DNA from 4 places in the Moritella sp. 5 genome. Region 4 is predicted to be linked to each of the others. Evidence: predicted binding sites of a transcription regulator. Region 4 holds the regulator's gene; each other region holds the start of a gene.
The links. The regulator sigma-54, encoded in region 4, starts transcription at its own class of promoters, with help from an activator protein. The targets are predictions, from matches to a motif close to GTTGGCACGNNNNTNGNNT.

Region 1: the regulator sigma-54 is predicted to act here: its motif matches at 2,161-2,179, upstream of hmpA (NO-inducible flavohemoprotein).
Region 2: the regulator sigma-54 is predicted to act here: its motif matches at 1,845-1,863, upstream of HWV01_RS16400 (PEP-CTERM sorting domain-containing protein).
Region 3: the regulator sigma-54 is predicted to act here: its motif matches at 2,391-2,409, upstream of fliE (flagellar hook-basal body complex protein FliE).

What each region holds. Positions count from the first base shown of each region.
Region 1 covers NZ_CP056122.1:2,299,273-2,303,494, reverse strand. The annotation lists gene HWV01_RS10340 (NAD(P)/FAD-dependent oxidoreductase) at 1-740, shown strand, start outside; gene HWV01_RS10335 (GNAT family N-acetyltransferase) at 824-1,324, opposite strand; gene HWV01_RS10330 (GNAT family N-acetyltransferase) at 1,427-1,954, opposite strand; gene hmpA (NO-inducible flavohemoprotein) at 2,242-3,432, shown strand; tRNA gene HWV01_RS10320 (tRNA-Val) at 3,528-3,603, shown strand; tRNA gene HWV01_RS10315 (tRNA-Val) at 3,627-3,702, shown strand; gene HWV01_RS10310 (hypothetical protein) at 3,933-4,222, opposite strand, start outside.
Region 2 covers NZ_CP056122.1:3,682,633-3,686,854, reverse strand. The annotation lists gene HWV01_RS16410 (hypothetical protein) at 1-466, shown strand, start outside; gene HWV01_RS16405 (delta-class carbonic anhydrase) at 699-1,559, opposite strand; gene HWV01_RS16400 (PEP-CTERM sorting domain-containing protein) at 1,929-2,579, shown strand; gene HWV01_RS16395 (hypothetical protein) at 3,746-4,222, shown strand, end outside.
Region 3 covers NZ_CP056122.1:1,128,555-1,132,776, forward strand. The annotation lists gene HWV01_RS05200 (PAS domain-containing sensor histidine kinase) at 1-932, shown strand, start outside; gene HWV01_RS05205 (sigma-54 dependent transcriptional regulator) at 937-2,328, shown strand; gene fliE (flagellar hook-basal body complex protein FliE) at 2,451-2,780, shown strand; gene fliF (flagellar basal-body MS-ring/collar protein FliF) at 2,803-4,222, shown strand, end outside.
Region 4 covers NZ_CP056122.1:237,573-241,794, reverse strand. The annotation lists gene lptA (lipopolysaccharide transport periplasmic protein LptA) at 1-376, shown strand, start outside; gene lptB (LPS export ABC transporter ATP-binding protein) at 392-1,117, shown strand; gene HWV01_RS01125 (RNA polymerase factor sigma-54) at 1,167-2,684, shown strand; gene hpf (ribosome hibernation promoting factor) at 2,716-3,003, shown strand; gene rapZ (RNase adapter RapZ) at 3,146-4,009, shown strand; gene mgtE (magnesium transporter) at 4,159-4,222, shown strand, end outside.

The sequences.
Region 1 (4,222 bases), 2.1 Mb from region 4:
TTGGTCGTGTATTACCGCGTTTACTCGGACTGGAAGAACCATCAACCCTGCCTCCAAGACGCGCTATCTTTACCCATATTGAAGATAACATTACTGCCACTCACTTTGACCGTAATAAGATCTTAATTTCCGTGCATCCAGACGACAGCAAGGTTTGGTATTGGCTCATTCCATTTAGTAATGGAAGTTGCTCGTTTGGTGTAGTAGGTGAACCAGAATTCTTTGCCAACTATCCTGATGACCACCTTGAGGCATTAAAGCAATTAGCCAGAGAAGAGCACAACCTAGCCGCGTTACTTGCACAAGCAAACTACCCTAACGCTTGTGGCTCTATCATGGGTTATTCTGCTAACGTGACTAAGTTGTTTGATCGCCATTATGCTTTGCTTGGTAATGCGGGTGAGTTTTTAGACCCGGTATTCTCGTCTGGTGTGACGATTGCGATGAAATCAGCTGAGCTTGCAACTGACTTATTGATAAAACAGTTCAACAATGAAACCGTTAATTGGCAAACGGAGTATTCAGATACGCTCATGACCGGTGTTAACGCATTCCGCTGTTATGTTGAAGGCTGGTATACTGGTGAATTCCAAGATGTGGTTTTACACGAAAATCCTAATCCGAAGATCAAACAAATGATCTGTTCGATTTTAGCGGGTTACGCGTGGGATAAAACCAATCCGTTTGTCGCAGAACCAGCCCGTCGATTGAAAGTCGTTGCCGAGCTTTGCAAGTCTTAATTCAATAACGAAACCTTCCTCTGTCATTGAGGAAGGTTAATAATTGAGCTCAACAATAATTGTGTCCAAACTTTAAAAATACCCTACAAGAGTTTTTCTATAAGCACTTCGTCTATATACTTACCGCCTATCTTAGCGTGCTTTTTAGCTATACCTATTACTTCGAATCCCTGCTTCAAATAAGTTGCCAATGCATCTTGATTATCATCACGTACATAGGCAAATAGCTTTTCATAACCTTTGGATTTTGCTCGCTCGAACGTGGCGTTAAATAAGCTGGATGCAATACCCTGTCTTCTATAGCTACTATCAACATAGGTGCCGATGATACCAACATGATCAAAGGCATGGGTATACGTTGCAAATGGTTCTACGTTTTGAAAGCCTACAATGTTTGATTCTTCTGAGTTGAATGCAACATTAAAGACGCCTCTTTCAGGGAAGTCTTGAATAAATTGCTCTTCCTCTTCAAGTGAGAAGGTTGTATCAAGAATGGTATAAAGACCAGCCTCGATGATAGGGTTTAATATGTTGATGATGCCTTGTGAATCTGCTTTTTGAACGCCTCTAATTATCAATTTCATTTTGTTCCTTCGCTGTATGAGGTACCCGGCAAAAAATAAGTCAACCATTACAGATAGTTATTAGCGCTTAAATTATCGATGTGTGATACCTATTGTTATATGTTAGGCTTGCAATTGCAGCTGGTATATATGTAAGTCCTGATTTTCATTATCTGCATTCATATAGTTAGGTATTGAACCCACTAACTCTGCACCCGACTTTTTTGCCACTCGAATACTCGAAATGTTATTTTCCAGACATCTAAATTCCATTATTTTTGCATCTGTCCTCTCTAACAAAAAAGAGGATAACTGAGCAATAATTTTAGTCATGATTCCATTACCATGCACAGCATGTGATAACCAATAACCGATCTCAGCAACACCACTATTAATTGAAATAGACTTAATAGCAAAGACACCACAAACTTGCGTGTTGAATTTTATTTTGAACCATCGTGAGCCAGGTAACCCACTATGTAAACGCTCTGCTATGTATTTATGAGCCGATACCTCATCTAGAACACTATCTACCCAATAGAGATACTTCCCTAGTTGGGGTCGACTGGACTCAACTAAATTTAATATAGTTAAAGAATCACCTTCCTCTAGAGAAAGTAATTCTATGCTTTCTGTAACATTCAATTTCATCTTAACTCCTTTATGAACAACATCTTAGCAATTTCAGGCAACAAGGTAAACGGCGGTGAATATTCAAGCTTAATTCCATTTAGTTCACACACATGACGTTGTCATTTGGACGTCGCGTTGTATTATTGACAACTCAAAGTGGTTGTCATAATAACAACCCACTCATAAGCAAAATAGTAAACAATTTAAAAACAACCACTTACAAACTTGGCACAACTACTGCAATAGAACAAATATAAACATTGATGCAGATCAATTATTTCACTAACCTATACAAGGTAGCTATTATGCTAACGCAACACACTATTGATATTATCAAAGCGACTGTCCCTGCTGTTTCTGTTCATGCCAATGATATTACAGCGCATTTTTATCCTTTGATGTTTAGAGAATATCCAGAAGTAAAGCGTTTTTTCAACCAAAAAAACCAAGCAGGTAATGCTCAGCCTAAAGCATTAGCTAATGCACTTGTTGCTTATGCAGCTAATATTGACAATCTTTCAGTATTAGAAAAAGCGGTAAGTGTAATTGTAAATAAACATGTTGTACTTGATATTCAACCAGCACATTATGAAATTGTTGGCGAATGTTTATTAAAAGCGATCAAAGCTGTTCTAGGTGATGCCGCAACAGATGAGGTTATTGATGCTTGGGGACTTGCATACTGGCAACTCGCAGACCTACTTATCGGTGCAGAAGAAGCTGTTTACTCTGCTAATGAAGAAGAAAAAGGCATGTGGCGTGGTGAACGTGAGTTTAGAGTAACTACAAAAGTAGCTGAAAGCGATAACATTATGTCATTCTACCTGACGCCAACCGATGGTGAACCAGCACCGTCATTCACACCGGGTCAATTCATTGGTTTAGTTCTAAATATCGACGGTGAAGAAACACGTCGTCAATACAGTTTATCTGATTCACCAAACTCAGAATACTTACGTATTAGTGTAAAACGTGAGGAAGGTGGTGCGGCATCAGGTTACCTGCACGATCGCATTCAAACAGGTGATACACTTAACCTACTCGCACCTGCTGGCGACTTCATCCTAAAAGACAACAACAAACCAGTTGTACTGGTAACAGGTGGCGTTGGTATTACTCCAGCAATAAGCATGCTAAATAGTTTAAAAGGCACAGACCGCCCTATTCACTTTATTCATGCTGCAATGAACACCAAGGTACATGCATTCCGTGACCATGTAACAAACCTTGCCGCTGAAAACGAAAACATCAAACCCTACTTCGTTTACAGTGATGCAACGTCAGAATGTAAACCAGATGCAACAGGTTTCATCAACTTAGCCATGCTTGAAGACAAAATCGGTGATGATCGTGATGTAGAATTCTATTTCTTAGGTCCAAAACCTTTCATGCAAGCAATGAATGGCTTCGCACCAAAATTAGGGATCCCAGCTGAAAATGTCCATTTTGAATTCTTCGGTCCGTCAGAAGATCTAAATATCAACCCAACTGCTTAATTTTAAAGCAAAGGACTGATATTATTTAAAAAAGACTTGCTGATAATTTGGATGCGGGCTAATATTTGTCTCGTCTTAACGACATACCAAATTATGCTCGCTTAGCTCAGTTGGTAGAGCGCTAGCTCGACATGCTAGATGTCACAAGTTCAAATCTTGTAGCGAGCACCATTTTTTAAAATGGTACAAACAACGCGTCCTTAGCTCAGTTGGTAGAGCGCTAGCTCGACATGCTAGATGTCACAAGTTCGAATCTTGTAGGACGCACCAAATAATGAAGCCTTGCTCAATGAGCGAGGTTTTTTTATATCTAAAATTCAGGGTTTGTTATATTTGAAGTGCATCGAGAATAGTTAACATTAAGCTTGAATGCATTACCACCACAGGTTTAGCAATACTCATACACAGTAAACCCGCTAAACCAATTAATGTGCAACCGGCTTAGCAGAGTTTCAATACTGATCAACACTCTTGGTATTAAGCGTTTAAATCCCGCGCTTTCAAAGCTCAGATAAACAAGAACGACTATCAACACCCGCATCGTTCAAAACACTTAACTGATTAACAATAATCGCTTTTAGTTCAGAGACCGCAGCAACATAGTCTGCATCAACGTGTTGCAGAGCTTCATAACCAGGGAAGCTTAATCTTAACTTACTCATTTGCTTATCTATGCTGTTAATCACCAAGACTGAACTTGCGTGATAAATTTTAACTAGCTTATCTGCTTTCTGTTTATCAATAATAGATAAACCCTCTAAGATCCCTGCTTCACCCACAAAATGCTCTG
Region 2 (4,222 bases), 1.5 Mb from region 4:
GAAAGTTGAAGGTTTTGTTGGTTGTTATGCTAACATCGGCGAAAGTGGCCCTGAAGAGCCTCAAAAATTACTTTCAAAGGCTATTTGGCCTAAAGCGATAATTGAACATAAGAAAATTAAATTTATTGATGTCAAACTTGCTTCTAAAGGAAGGGTTTTGGTTACAGCTAAATCAAAAGAAAATGAAGCTATTTTTGATTCTACATTTACTGAAGGCCAGGATTTTGAAATGAAAAATGGGCAGATAACTCTAAGTAGTGAGCTTACAGGCTCTTTCGCTGGTGAATCTGGTAATCCATTTATTGGCGTTGCTGGTGGTTCTGTTACGATTGGTCTCGATGAAAATGGTCATGGAAAAATGTCTGAATCTGCTACTTTTTTAGGAACAGCCTTTATTTTTATTCCATTGGCTGGTCATATCTCTTCGTCAATTCGTTTTAAGAAATTATCAAACAGGTGTGATTAAAGCTAACAAACCGTTACTAAATAAATTCAGTAACTACAATGTAGCATTCACTTTATAATTTCATTTCGGGTAGTAAAGGGATGTGTGTAAGCGTGTAGGATTTATTGTTGCTCAATCACCTGTAGGCTGTCTCAACACAATAATACCTTGATATTATTGTGTTGTTCCTAGGGCTAAACATGACTTATTCTGAAAGAATTGGTTAATGCAAATAGCTTAAACTGAATTGAGGTTAGTGATCTGACAACAGGTCAGGGTTATTCACTAGGTTTCTCACTCCATGTGCATAATGTTCGTCAAAAACATTGTTTTTTAGCCACGTACCTACGCTATTTATACTCACCTTCATTATTTGTGGACGAACGCTCCAGCTAACCTGAAAAGGAGAGCCTATTTCGTTATAACTCGGTCCAGTTGTTGAACCTGCATACTGTACTGGAGTACCTGTATTATTTGGAATATTGACTGCTTGATTAACACCATTGGTCATACCTAACTTAGTTAACTCAATAAAGTTGTTCGCTTCTGGATCGTTAACAAGTACGTAAACTTGAGTCTCAACTCTAAGTTGTGGGTTTTTATTTGTATCACTGAAACATGAGCCTAAAGTTGGACCAGGGCTCACTTGAGCAGTTGAATAGACATAGTGAGCTTCAATAGTATCGCCAGGGTATAAACTACCGTGCTTACTTGCACCGACTTCATATTTAAGTGGAGATAATTCTTGTTGGGTTAATATACCAGAGTATTTATAACCGCTGTGATAGCCTTGACCGTCTCCGTTACCTGCATACTGGGTAAACTCACCGCCTTTATGCTCTGCATTTTTATGAAAATGGATATTACAGAGGTTCATTTTTGTGTATTCAGGCGCTTGTGAAAATACTTGTTTGTTTCGGCCTTGTATTAGGTCAATATCACGTGGTGACTGAGGACCGAAGCCTTTACTCTGAGTATTGGTTGCTAAAGCTGATCTTTGTTCTTTTATTTGTTTATCTGAAACATGAGAAGTAACCTCTTGCTCAGAAGCTGCACTTGCAAAAAGTGGGGAAAATGCAGCTATGGTACATAATACTAATGTCTTGTTATCCATGTTTATCCTTTTACTAATCAAAAGTTAAAATATACAAAAATAGTTTTCTGTGTAACGAAGAGTATTAATATATCAAAGAGGTTTCAAGATATCGGACAAGCTTGAATACTCAGTTCTAAAACTATGTGTCAGCCCATTTACCTACCAACACACATAATGCATCAATTCTATCTCTATCTGCTCCCCACTTCTTGCATGTCAGTATTTTTTACACCTAATAAACCGATAACGATATACCGTTCTTTAAATTCACTAAAATAACATAAAAAACATCAGGTTGCTTGCATTGGAATGATACGTGCTTAAAGGTAGTTTAGTACTGATTTATATTTCACATAATTCTCAAGCAATATTTTAGGAGATCTGAATATGAAAATTAAAAAGATCGCGAGTTTCTTACGAAATTCTATTGTTGTAGTCAGTTTTTGCGGCATGGCAGCCACTGCTATGGCAACTATCATTGATTTCGAAGATGTTGCTGTTACTCATAATACACACTTAATTGTTAACAGTTTTGTAGCCAATGATTTCGTGCTTTCCAGAGATGGGAACGGCCATATTGATCTTGGGAATGATGAGGTGTTGTATACAAACAACGGCACACAGGTTGCTTTTGTGCATAATGGGTCTTTTACCATCAATGTGGATTCTATTTCCGGCGACACGTTTGAGATTTCCCAGTTTGACGGTGCGGAGTTTTGGAGAGACGGACAGGCAAATGCAAGCGCAATAACACTCGATGGTATTACTGACCTAGGGATTAATGTCTCAGAAAATTTTGTGTTGGACGGTATTTTTGATGGCCGTAACGGCGTTGATGACTTTGAACTATTTACAGTCTCTAATGCCTTTCAAAATTTAGTTCATGCTGAATTTTCTGGCGGTGGAGCAGCCTTCTCTATTGATAACATCATAGGTTATACCGCAAACGAAGTTCCTGAGCCATCTATCTTGTTTCTTTTAGGTATTGGCATCGTATTTTTTGCTGCAGGGCGTAGAAAAATACGCATAACGGATTAACTGATTTTTATGCATTTATTTCAGTGTCAGCGTAACGTGAACATCGACCTTCTTCATTAATGGCTCTTATTAACATATGGTATTTGCATATTTATAAGTTCATCACGGTTTACCAAAACAGCCTTTTTTTCCTTTGCTATAAATTAAAATAATAATAGAATCAGTTATATATTTTTCATTGTTAATTATTAACCGGACTTGAAAATAAATAACAGGAACGCACATTATCTTAGTGTCGATTTTAATATCCGATTGATGTGGGAATCGAGATGACCTGCTATACAAATGTTATATTCTAAAAGGGCTGTTCATGATAAACCTATTTAAAGTTACCTTGATCACAAATTTATTGGCTGCTTTAGCTGTATTCGTTCTCTTTAGGTATGTCGATGCTTTTGCTTCAACAAGTCTTATAGATTACCTGCATTTTTAGGTTCTATCTTGTTGCTGTTACCTTAGCGATATAACGATATTATTTAAAGTATTTATCACAATCATCTTGAGCTGGATCTTTTCGTCCACGGTAAGAATCAAGAACAGATCGTTCATGGTTAGAATCAAGAGCAGAAAATATGGAATTATTTCTGTTCTCAGATTCACACCAATATTTAGCATATTCATCAGGTTTCGATGGATCGTATTCATGGTAGGCGCATGATGCTAGCAAAGTCGTTAATAGAGATATAACTAGAAATTTTAGTATACTGCCCATTAAAGTCCAACCTAAATTAATTCATTGTGTTGCATCTAAGTTACAGTGGTGTTGCTGTTTGTAAAGAGTGCGTGTGTAAGTGTGTGTAAGATTTGTTGTTCAATCATTCATAAAACTGTCCTGACAGCTGGTCACGATTATTCACTAAGTTTCTCACTCCATGTGCATAGTGTTCGTCAAAACATTGTTTTCTGTGTGATGAGTAGTATTTATATATATCAAAGAGATTTCAAGATATATAACAAGCTTAACTAAGGTTTTGTGAGGTGTTGGTTGATGTTATTTTCAATTATCTCAATATCGTACAGTTGTTAAATGATAGTTTGTGATCCTTGTTGCACCATTATGATTTTTAATAGATTTTTAATAAATTTTAAGGGTGCTCTTGTGGTATTTGTTTTAATGTCTTTTTACAATGTATTTTTACTTAGTTAATTAGTCGTAGGCCTATCATATGAAAAAAATATCACTTCTTGCTACCACAGTATTATTAACAGCATGTGGAGGTGGAGATTCAGCTGACCCAACTCCAGCCCCTGCTCCAACTCCAACTCTAATAAGTGCGGTTACATATGATTTCAATAAACCGTTTAATACTGTATTCCCTACTGAGTTTAAAATAGCTAAGGATGCTGGTTATGACTACTTCATACAGCTTCCACTTACTAGCAACAAGAGTAAAGCTATAACTATCTTGGCAACAAATGAAAGTGATGAAGATCTTCGTTATGCTATAGGTATTCTTATTTCTTTCTTGACAGAAACTGGAGAGAATACTGAATTGACAAAGCAGGCTGTAGCAGAATCAATAGCTGATAGAGGCGCTGCTCTAAATCTTGCTGCAACGGAAGGAAAAGTAGGGGATTTAACTCAGAAAATTATTGATGAGTTAAAAGCAACTGGCGATCATAGACTATCGGGTATTGATGAA
Region 3 (4,222 bases), 890 kb from region 4:
AAGTCAATAAAGTTGCAGTGCAATTACTTGGCGAGCCATTGATCGATTCACGTTGGATGGATGTCATTCAACGTGCGTTTACACCTAAAGAAGATGACGGACATGAAATTTCATTAAAGAATGGCTGTAAAGTTCAACTTTCGATCACGACACTTGGCACGCAGCCTGGTCAGTTAATAATGTTGACAGACTTAACGTATACACGTCATTTACAAGAGCGTGTCAGTCATATGAAACAGTTGTCGTCATTGGGGCGAATGGTAGCGTCATTAGCACACCAGATCCGCACGCCATTATCAGCGGCATTATTATATGGCTCTAATCTCGCCAACCCGAATCTCCCGCCTGCATCAAAGAAACGTTTTCAAAGTAAACTTATTGAACGGCTTAATGATTTGGAAAACCAAGTTAATGACATGCTGCTATTTGCACGTACCGGCAAAGATTTAGTGGTTGAAGAGATTTCACTGCAGAACTTATTAATTCAAGTGCAAGCGGGCAGCGAAGCTATGATGTTGCAGACTGGTAGCAACATGCAAGTGACACTACCCGAACCCGATTTATTAATTTTAGCTAATCGTAATGCACTTTCTAGTGCGATTGGCAACTTGATACAAAATGCATTACACGCTTGTGGTCAAGGGGCTAACCTCGCTATTTCTGCGGTCCGATCCGGTGATGAAAAAGTCGCAATTGTGGTATCTGATGATGGTCCCGGGATCTCGAAACTCATGCAAGCAAAAATCTTAGAGCCTTTCTTTACCACCAAATTACAGGGCACGGGTCTTGGCCTTGCCGTTGTACAAAGTGTGGTGAAAGCGCACCATGGCAGTTTAGAGTTAAACTCAACTGTCGGTGAAGGAAGTCGTTTTAGTATAATCGTACCGCTACATCGCGTAGCAGAACCTCAACCAATGGTAATAGGTGGATAATAGTATGTCCCATTCTCAAATTCTTGTAGTTGAAGATGATTTAGGTCTTCGTGAAGCCTTGGTTGATACCTTATTAATGGCTGGTTATGAGTGCGATGAAGTTGATAGCGGTGAAAGCGCACTGATTGCATTAGGTAAAAAAACCTATGATATGGTCGTGAGTGATATTCAAATGGGTGGCATGACGGGATTAACTTTACTGCATAATATTAAACAAAAACACCCCGATTTACCGGTATTGTTAATGACGGCTTATGCCAAAGTAGATGATGCGGTAACGGCAATGCGTAATGGTGCTGTTGACTACATTGGTAAACCTTTCTCTCCAGAAGTATTGATTAATCAGGTTGGTCGTTATGTACCACCACAAAAAATAGCTAAACGCACACCTTGTTACGGTGATGAGAAAACAGAGCAACTATTAAGTTTGGCGCGTAAAGTGGCTAAATCAGATGCAACGGTCATGGTGACAGGTCCAAGTGGAACGGGTAAAGAAGTGCTATCACGTTATATTCATGATAATTCACTGCGTTATGACGGGCCATTTGTGGCTATTAACTGTGCGGCGATCCCAGATAATATGTTAGAAGCAACTCTGTTTGGTTATGAAAAAGGTGCATTTACTGGCGCGATACAAGCATGTCCAGGGAAATTTGAACAAGCACAAAACGGTACCATTTTACTGGATGAAATCTCGGAAATGGATTTATCGTTGCAAGTTAAATTATTACGGGTATTGCAAGAGCGTGAAGTCGAGCGCTTAGGGAGCCGTAAAACCATTAAACTTAATATACGAGTCATTGCTACCAGTAACCGTAATATGAAACAAGCTGTCTCGAATGGTGATTTCAGAGAAGATTTATATTATCGCTTAAATGTATTCCCATTAGCTTGGCTACCGTTAACTGAGCGTAAAGGTGATATCTTACCGATCGCGGAACATTTATTAAAATTACACTGCAAACAAAATAATATTCCAACGTTAGAGTTACTTAACTGCGCGAAGGCGAAGTTACAGATTTATCATTGGCCGGGTAATGTACGTGAATTGGACAACGTGATCCAACGCGCGATGATTTTAGCTGTTGATGGAAAAATAAAAGATGCAGATCTTATTTTAGAAGATTTTACCGCTGCAGATTTTCAAGTCATAGCACCGATTGCTCAAGCGCCGCCGCTGCATATTAAATCGGAAATCCCTGTGCGTAGTATTAATCAACCCAACGAGCCATTAGGTAATGAATTACGTCAGCAAGAATATCAAATTATTTTGGAAACCTTGATTGGTTGTAATGGCGTGCGTAAAAACGTTTCAGAGAAATTGGGTATCAGTCCACGTACATTGCGCTATAAATTAGCGAAAATGCGAGAGCAAGGCATCGAAATACCTGCATAACTATTTATAAAAATAACCGTTATAATAAAGACCGTAATTAATTGAAATTACGGTCTTTTTTTGTTGGCATGTTAATTGCTATCTTCATAGTAGGTCAAAAATATGACAATTTAGGATAATCAATGAATATCGCAGCCAATAATCTCTACTCCGAAATGCAAAGCATGTCGTTACAAGCGACTAAATTTGAAGCCGATCCTACCGCGGTAAAAGCGCCAGCCACTACATCTGCCAATTTTGGCGATATGTTGCAGCAAGCAATGGATAATGTTAGTGGATTACAGCAAAATACGGGTGATTTACGCACCCGTTTCGATCAAGGTGATCGCAGTGTGTCCCTAAGTGATGTTATGATAGCATCGCAAAAATCGGGGATAGCGTTCGATGCTACGGTACAGGTTCGTAACAAATTGATCGAATCTTATAAAGAAATAATGAGTATGCCTGTTTAATCTTGGGTAAAGGAGTAACTCTGTGGCTGATATAGCTTCAAATACAGGTATCGTAAGTAATGACGATATGGGTAATGATTTAGCGCAATTAGATGAAAATGAGCAAAAAAGTTCAGCATTTGGTTTTTTCACTAATGCCGATATCTTACGTCAAATTATTCTAATATTAGCATTAGCGATCTCGCTAACCTTAGTGGTATTTATTCTACTCTGGGGTAAAGAGCCTGAAATGCGTCCTTTAGGCACGTATCAAACGGTTGAACTCATTGAAACCCTCGAATTTTTAGACCAACAGAAAATAGAATATAAAATTAATGGTGATACGATCTCTGTTCCTGCTGAGCAGTATCAAGACATTAAATTAAGATTACGTCGCTCAGGACTCATCACTGCTGAATTAGAAGGTGACGATATTTTGATGAACGATATGGGCTTTGGTGTCAGTCAGCGTGTCGAACGAGAACGTTTAAAACTGGGTCGTGAACGTCAAATATCACGGGCATTAACAGAATTTAAACATGTATCAAAGGCACAAGTATTATTAGCCATCCCAAAAGAAAATGTGTTTGCTAAGCGCGAGAAGAAGCCCAGCGCAACCGTTGTATTGACGGTACGTAACAGTAACGCAATCTCACAAGAAAATATTGATGCTATGGTGCAATTGGTTGCTTCTGCTGTTCAAGGCTTAGAGCCGACCCGCGTGACCTTGACTGATCAAAATGGCCGTTTATTGAACTCGGGCAGTCAAGACATGATGGCAGCAAAAGGTCGACGTGAATTTGAAATGGTACAAAATCATGAACGTGAGTACCGAGATAAAATAGATTCTATACTTATCCCTATCTTAGGTGTCAGTAATTATACCGCTGAAGTTGATGTATCAATGGACTTTAGTGTGACAGAGCAAACACAAAAACGTTTTAATCCCGATTTACCTGCAATACGCAGTGAAATGCTATTGGAGCGTCAATCTATTGGTAATTCTAGTCAAGGTATTCCGGGGGCATTAACCAATCAACCACCACTAGACGCGGATATACCTGAAGAGGCAGCTGGAGAGGATGTCGCAGCTCGTCCTATTGGTCAATCTCAAAAAGAATCAACGCGAAATTATGAACTTGATACAACAATCAGTCACACTAAATCACAAACGGGTGTTATTCGGCGCTTAAGTGTTTCTGTTGCAATAGATTATATTAATAGTACAGGTGCCGATGGAACACTGGTGAGGGAACCTCGTAGTCAAGCTGAACTCGCCAATATTCGTCGTGTTTTACAAGGTGGTGTGGGCTTTAATGTTAACCGAGGTGATGCTCTTGAGGTGGTTGCTATCCCATTTAATCGCCCTGAATTGGCTGCAATGGCTGAACTTCCAATTTGGGAAGAAGAATGGTTCTGGCGTGCCGTACGTATTGCAGCTAGTCTAATCGTGATTTTGATAT
Region 4 (4,222 bases):
GAACCGAGTAATCTTTTATGATAGTGTAGTGGTTACCCAAGGCACGATATTAATTCATGCCGATAAACTCACGGTCTTAAGCACTGGCGAAAAAGGCACTGAAATCATGATTGCCACAGGTAGTCCAGCCACGTTTTATCAAGAGCTTGATGACGGTAAAAAGATTAATACCGAGTCAGAAGAGATCCGTTATGAGCTTGGCAAAAAACGCTTAACCTTGTCAAAAAATGCACATTTACGCCAAGCTGATAGCGAAGTTAAAAGTGAAAAAATTATCTACCAAATTGACAAACAAGAAATGATAGCCGAAAGCGGCAATCATGAATCCGATCGCGTGATCACTATTTTCACTCCTGAAGACAACAAAACTAATTAGAGTAGATGAATTCATATGGCACGTTTAAAAGTATCACACTTAGCAAAAAGTTATAACAAACGAAAAGTTGTGTCAGATGTGAGTCTCGAAGTTGAGTCAGGCCAAATTGTTGGTTTACTCGGGCCTAATGGCGCAGGTAAAACCACCACCTTTTATATGGTAGTTGGCTTGGTTAAACGAGATCATGGACAAATCTTCATTGATGACCAAGAATTAACACATGAGCCAATGCACATTCGTGCACAACAAGGTATTGGTTACTTACCCCAAGAAGCGTCTATTTTTCGTCGTTTATCGGTAACGAAAAATATCATGGCAATCTTAGAGTTACGAACTGAACTCACCCGTTTCGAACGTGAAGAAAAGTTAGAAGAATTATTAGAAGAGTTCCATATCACCCATATTCGCGATAGTTTAGGTATGAGCTTATCGGGTGGTGAGCGCCGCCGTGTTGAGATTGCTCGCGCGCTCGCGGCAGATCCAAAGTTTATTTTATTAGATGAACCTTTTGCTGGCGTTGATCCAATCTCGGTAGGTGATATTAAAAAAATTATTCAGCATCTGCGCGATCGTGGTTTAGGGGTATTAATTACCGACCATAACGTACGTGAAACACTCGATGTATGTGAACACTCTTATATTGTGAGCCATGGACACTTGATCGCATCTGGTACTTCTGAAGAGATTTTATCCAACGAAAAAGTAAAAGAAGTATACCTAGGTGATCAATTCCGACTATAGTTTGATATTGATACGTTACCGCATTTAAGGAAGAGAGAGTAGTCGTTAGATGAAGCCATCATTACAACTTCGTATGAGTCAATCTCTGGCAATGACGCCACAGTTACAACAAGCGATTCGATTATTACAATTATCGACCTTGGAGTTACAGCAAGAGATTCAAGAAGCATTAGACAGTAATCCGCTACTGGAACAAGAAGATCCCAACACAGCTCAACCAAACGATGCAGAAAGTAGTGATGGACATAATTCAGATAATAACGACACCGTTACCGATGCCAGCCAAATAGAAGTTAGTGATGCGCTAGCCAGTGAAGCCATGCCAGATGAATTACCTAATGACAGTAATTGGGATGATGTCTACACCCCTCAAATACAGACTCACAGCAGTGCGGGCAGCAGTATTGATGGTTTAGACCAAGTCTATCAAGGTGAGACCAGCGAAGGCTTATACGAGCATCTCATGTGGCAAATGGAATTAACCCCATTTTCTGACACCGATCGTGCTATTGCAGTTGCGATTATTGATGGCATTGATGATCATGGTTACCTTAATCAGACTTGTGAAGATATCCTGTCTAGCGTCAATAACGGTCACCAAGAACTTAGCGACAGCAGTAACGAAAATAGTGAAGAGCAAGTTGAATTAGACGAAATAGAAGCAGTATTAAAGCGTATTCAACATTTCGATCCCATCGGCGTTGCAGCGCGTTCATTACAAGAATGTTTATTGATCCAACTTCAGCATTTACCTAAAAACACACCTTGGTTAACAGAATGTCAGCAAATAATTCAGTCTCACATGGATTTATTAGGCAATCGCGACTACCGTCAATTAAGCCGTAAGACAAAATTAAAAGAACCACAGCTTAAAGAGATCATGCAATTAATTCAGAGTCTAGAACCCAGACCTGGCAATGTTATTGATCAGACTGAAGGGCTTTATGTAATTCCCGATGTTTTAGTAAAGAAAAAAAATAATCAGTGGGTAGTCGAGTTAAATCCTGACATTGTGCCAAGATTAAAAGTGAACAATGAATATTCAAACTTGTCGACAAGCAATCGTAATAGCAGCGATGGGCAGTTTATTCGAACGCATGTACAAGAAGCTAAATGGTTTATTAAAAGCTTAGATAGCCGTAATGAAACCTTACTAAAAGTAACGAAAAGTATTGTTCAACGACAAATTGATTTTTTTGAATATGGCGATGAAGCCATGAAACCTATGGTTTTAAATGATGTTGCCGAAGAAGTGGAAATGCACGAGTCAACCATTTCACGGGTAACAACGCAGAAGTTTATGCATACACCACGTGGTATTTTTGAACTTAAGTTTTTCTTTTCAAGCCATGTAAGTACTGACAATGGCGGAGAATGTTCATCAACTGCTATTCGAGCATTAATAAAAAAATTGGTCGCGGCAGAAAATGTCATTAAACCATTAAGTGACAGCAAGATTGCTGATTTACTTGCTGATCAAGGTATCAAAGTGGCTAGACGTACGATTGCAAAATATCGGGAGGCACTAAGTATACCACCGTCTAATCAGCGTAAAAGCCTATTATAAGGCTAATCCAACCTTCATAGGGGAGACATATATGCAAATTAATTTAACCGGTAGACATGTAAACATTACAGACTCACTGAAAGATTATGTTGATAGCAAGTTTTCCAAATTAGAACGGCATTTTGATCATATAAACAATATCCATGTGATTTTAAATGTCGAAAAATTACTTCAAATTGCAGAAGCAAAAATACATTTAAATGGGGGGGAGATCTTTGCCGTGCATGAACACAATGACATGTATGCCGCAATTGATGGCTTACTGGATAAGCTCGATCGCCAAGTGATTAAGCATAAAGAGAAGTTGATTCGTCATTAATTTTAATCTCGCCACAGATAACCTAAAGGAAAACCACTTTTTCCTTTAGGTATTAATGCTTCTGACATAATTAAAACATATCATATCCAAATCAATTGCGGGATAATGAACCCATTATTTTATATCGCTGTGAGGATAAAAGATGAAATTAATAATAGTCAGCGGCCAGTCAGGATCTGGTAAATCAATTGCATTACGCGTGCTTGAAGATCTAGGCTACTATTGCGTAGATAACCTACCAGTAAAATTACTACCACAACTGCTAAAAGCCTTAAATGACCAAACCGAAAAAGTGGCAGTGAGTATTGATGTCCGTAACTTACCGACAGAAAAAAAAGAATTAAACGACATAATTACAGAGTTAAGAACGAGCACCGATCTGACTAGTTTATTTCTTGATACTAACCAGTCAGTCCTTATCAAGCGTTATAGTGAAACCAGACGCCTTCATCCATTAACAAAAGATGAGCTATCTCTATCACAAGCGATTGAAATAGAAAAAAAACGATTAAGCCCTTTAGCGTTACTTGCTGATTTAAAAATCGATACTACTGAACTCAATATTCATGAACTCAGTGAACAGATTAAAGAACGTATTTTAGGAAAAAAAAACAACCAACTTGTCTTAGTATTTCAATCATTTGGTTTTAAACATGGTCTACCTATGGATGCCGATTATGTATTTGATGTCCGTTTTCTACCAAATCCCCATTGGATCCCAGAATTAAAACCTTACACAGGTCTTGATGAACCCGTCATTAAATACCTGAGCCAACAGCCTGATGTCATGAGCTTTTCACAACAGATTGAAAACTTACTCACGACTTGGTTGCCAATGTTAGAAAAAAATAACCGCAGTTATGTCACCGTTGCTATCGGTTGTACAGGCGGCCAACATCGCTCGGTATTCATTGCTGAACAATTAGCAAAGAGCTTTAAACTACAAAGTCGTGTAGTGCAAACTCGCCATCAAACCTTAGAAAAAAATAAACATAAAATTATCTAGGTACTCATTTGCAATGGCGTTAACGATCTATACAGTTAATTATTTTACTTTATTGTTAATGCTGATTATAAATACAGATTAAGCTAGAATTACGCAGCACCTGCAAGCAAGGTCTTGCAGAAGAAGAATAATAAGAATGGGGACGACATATGCCAGAAAAGATGGAGCATGACTGCACACACCTACGTTTAAGCGAAGTGAACGAAGCACTTG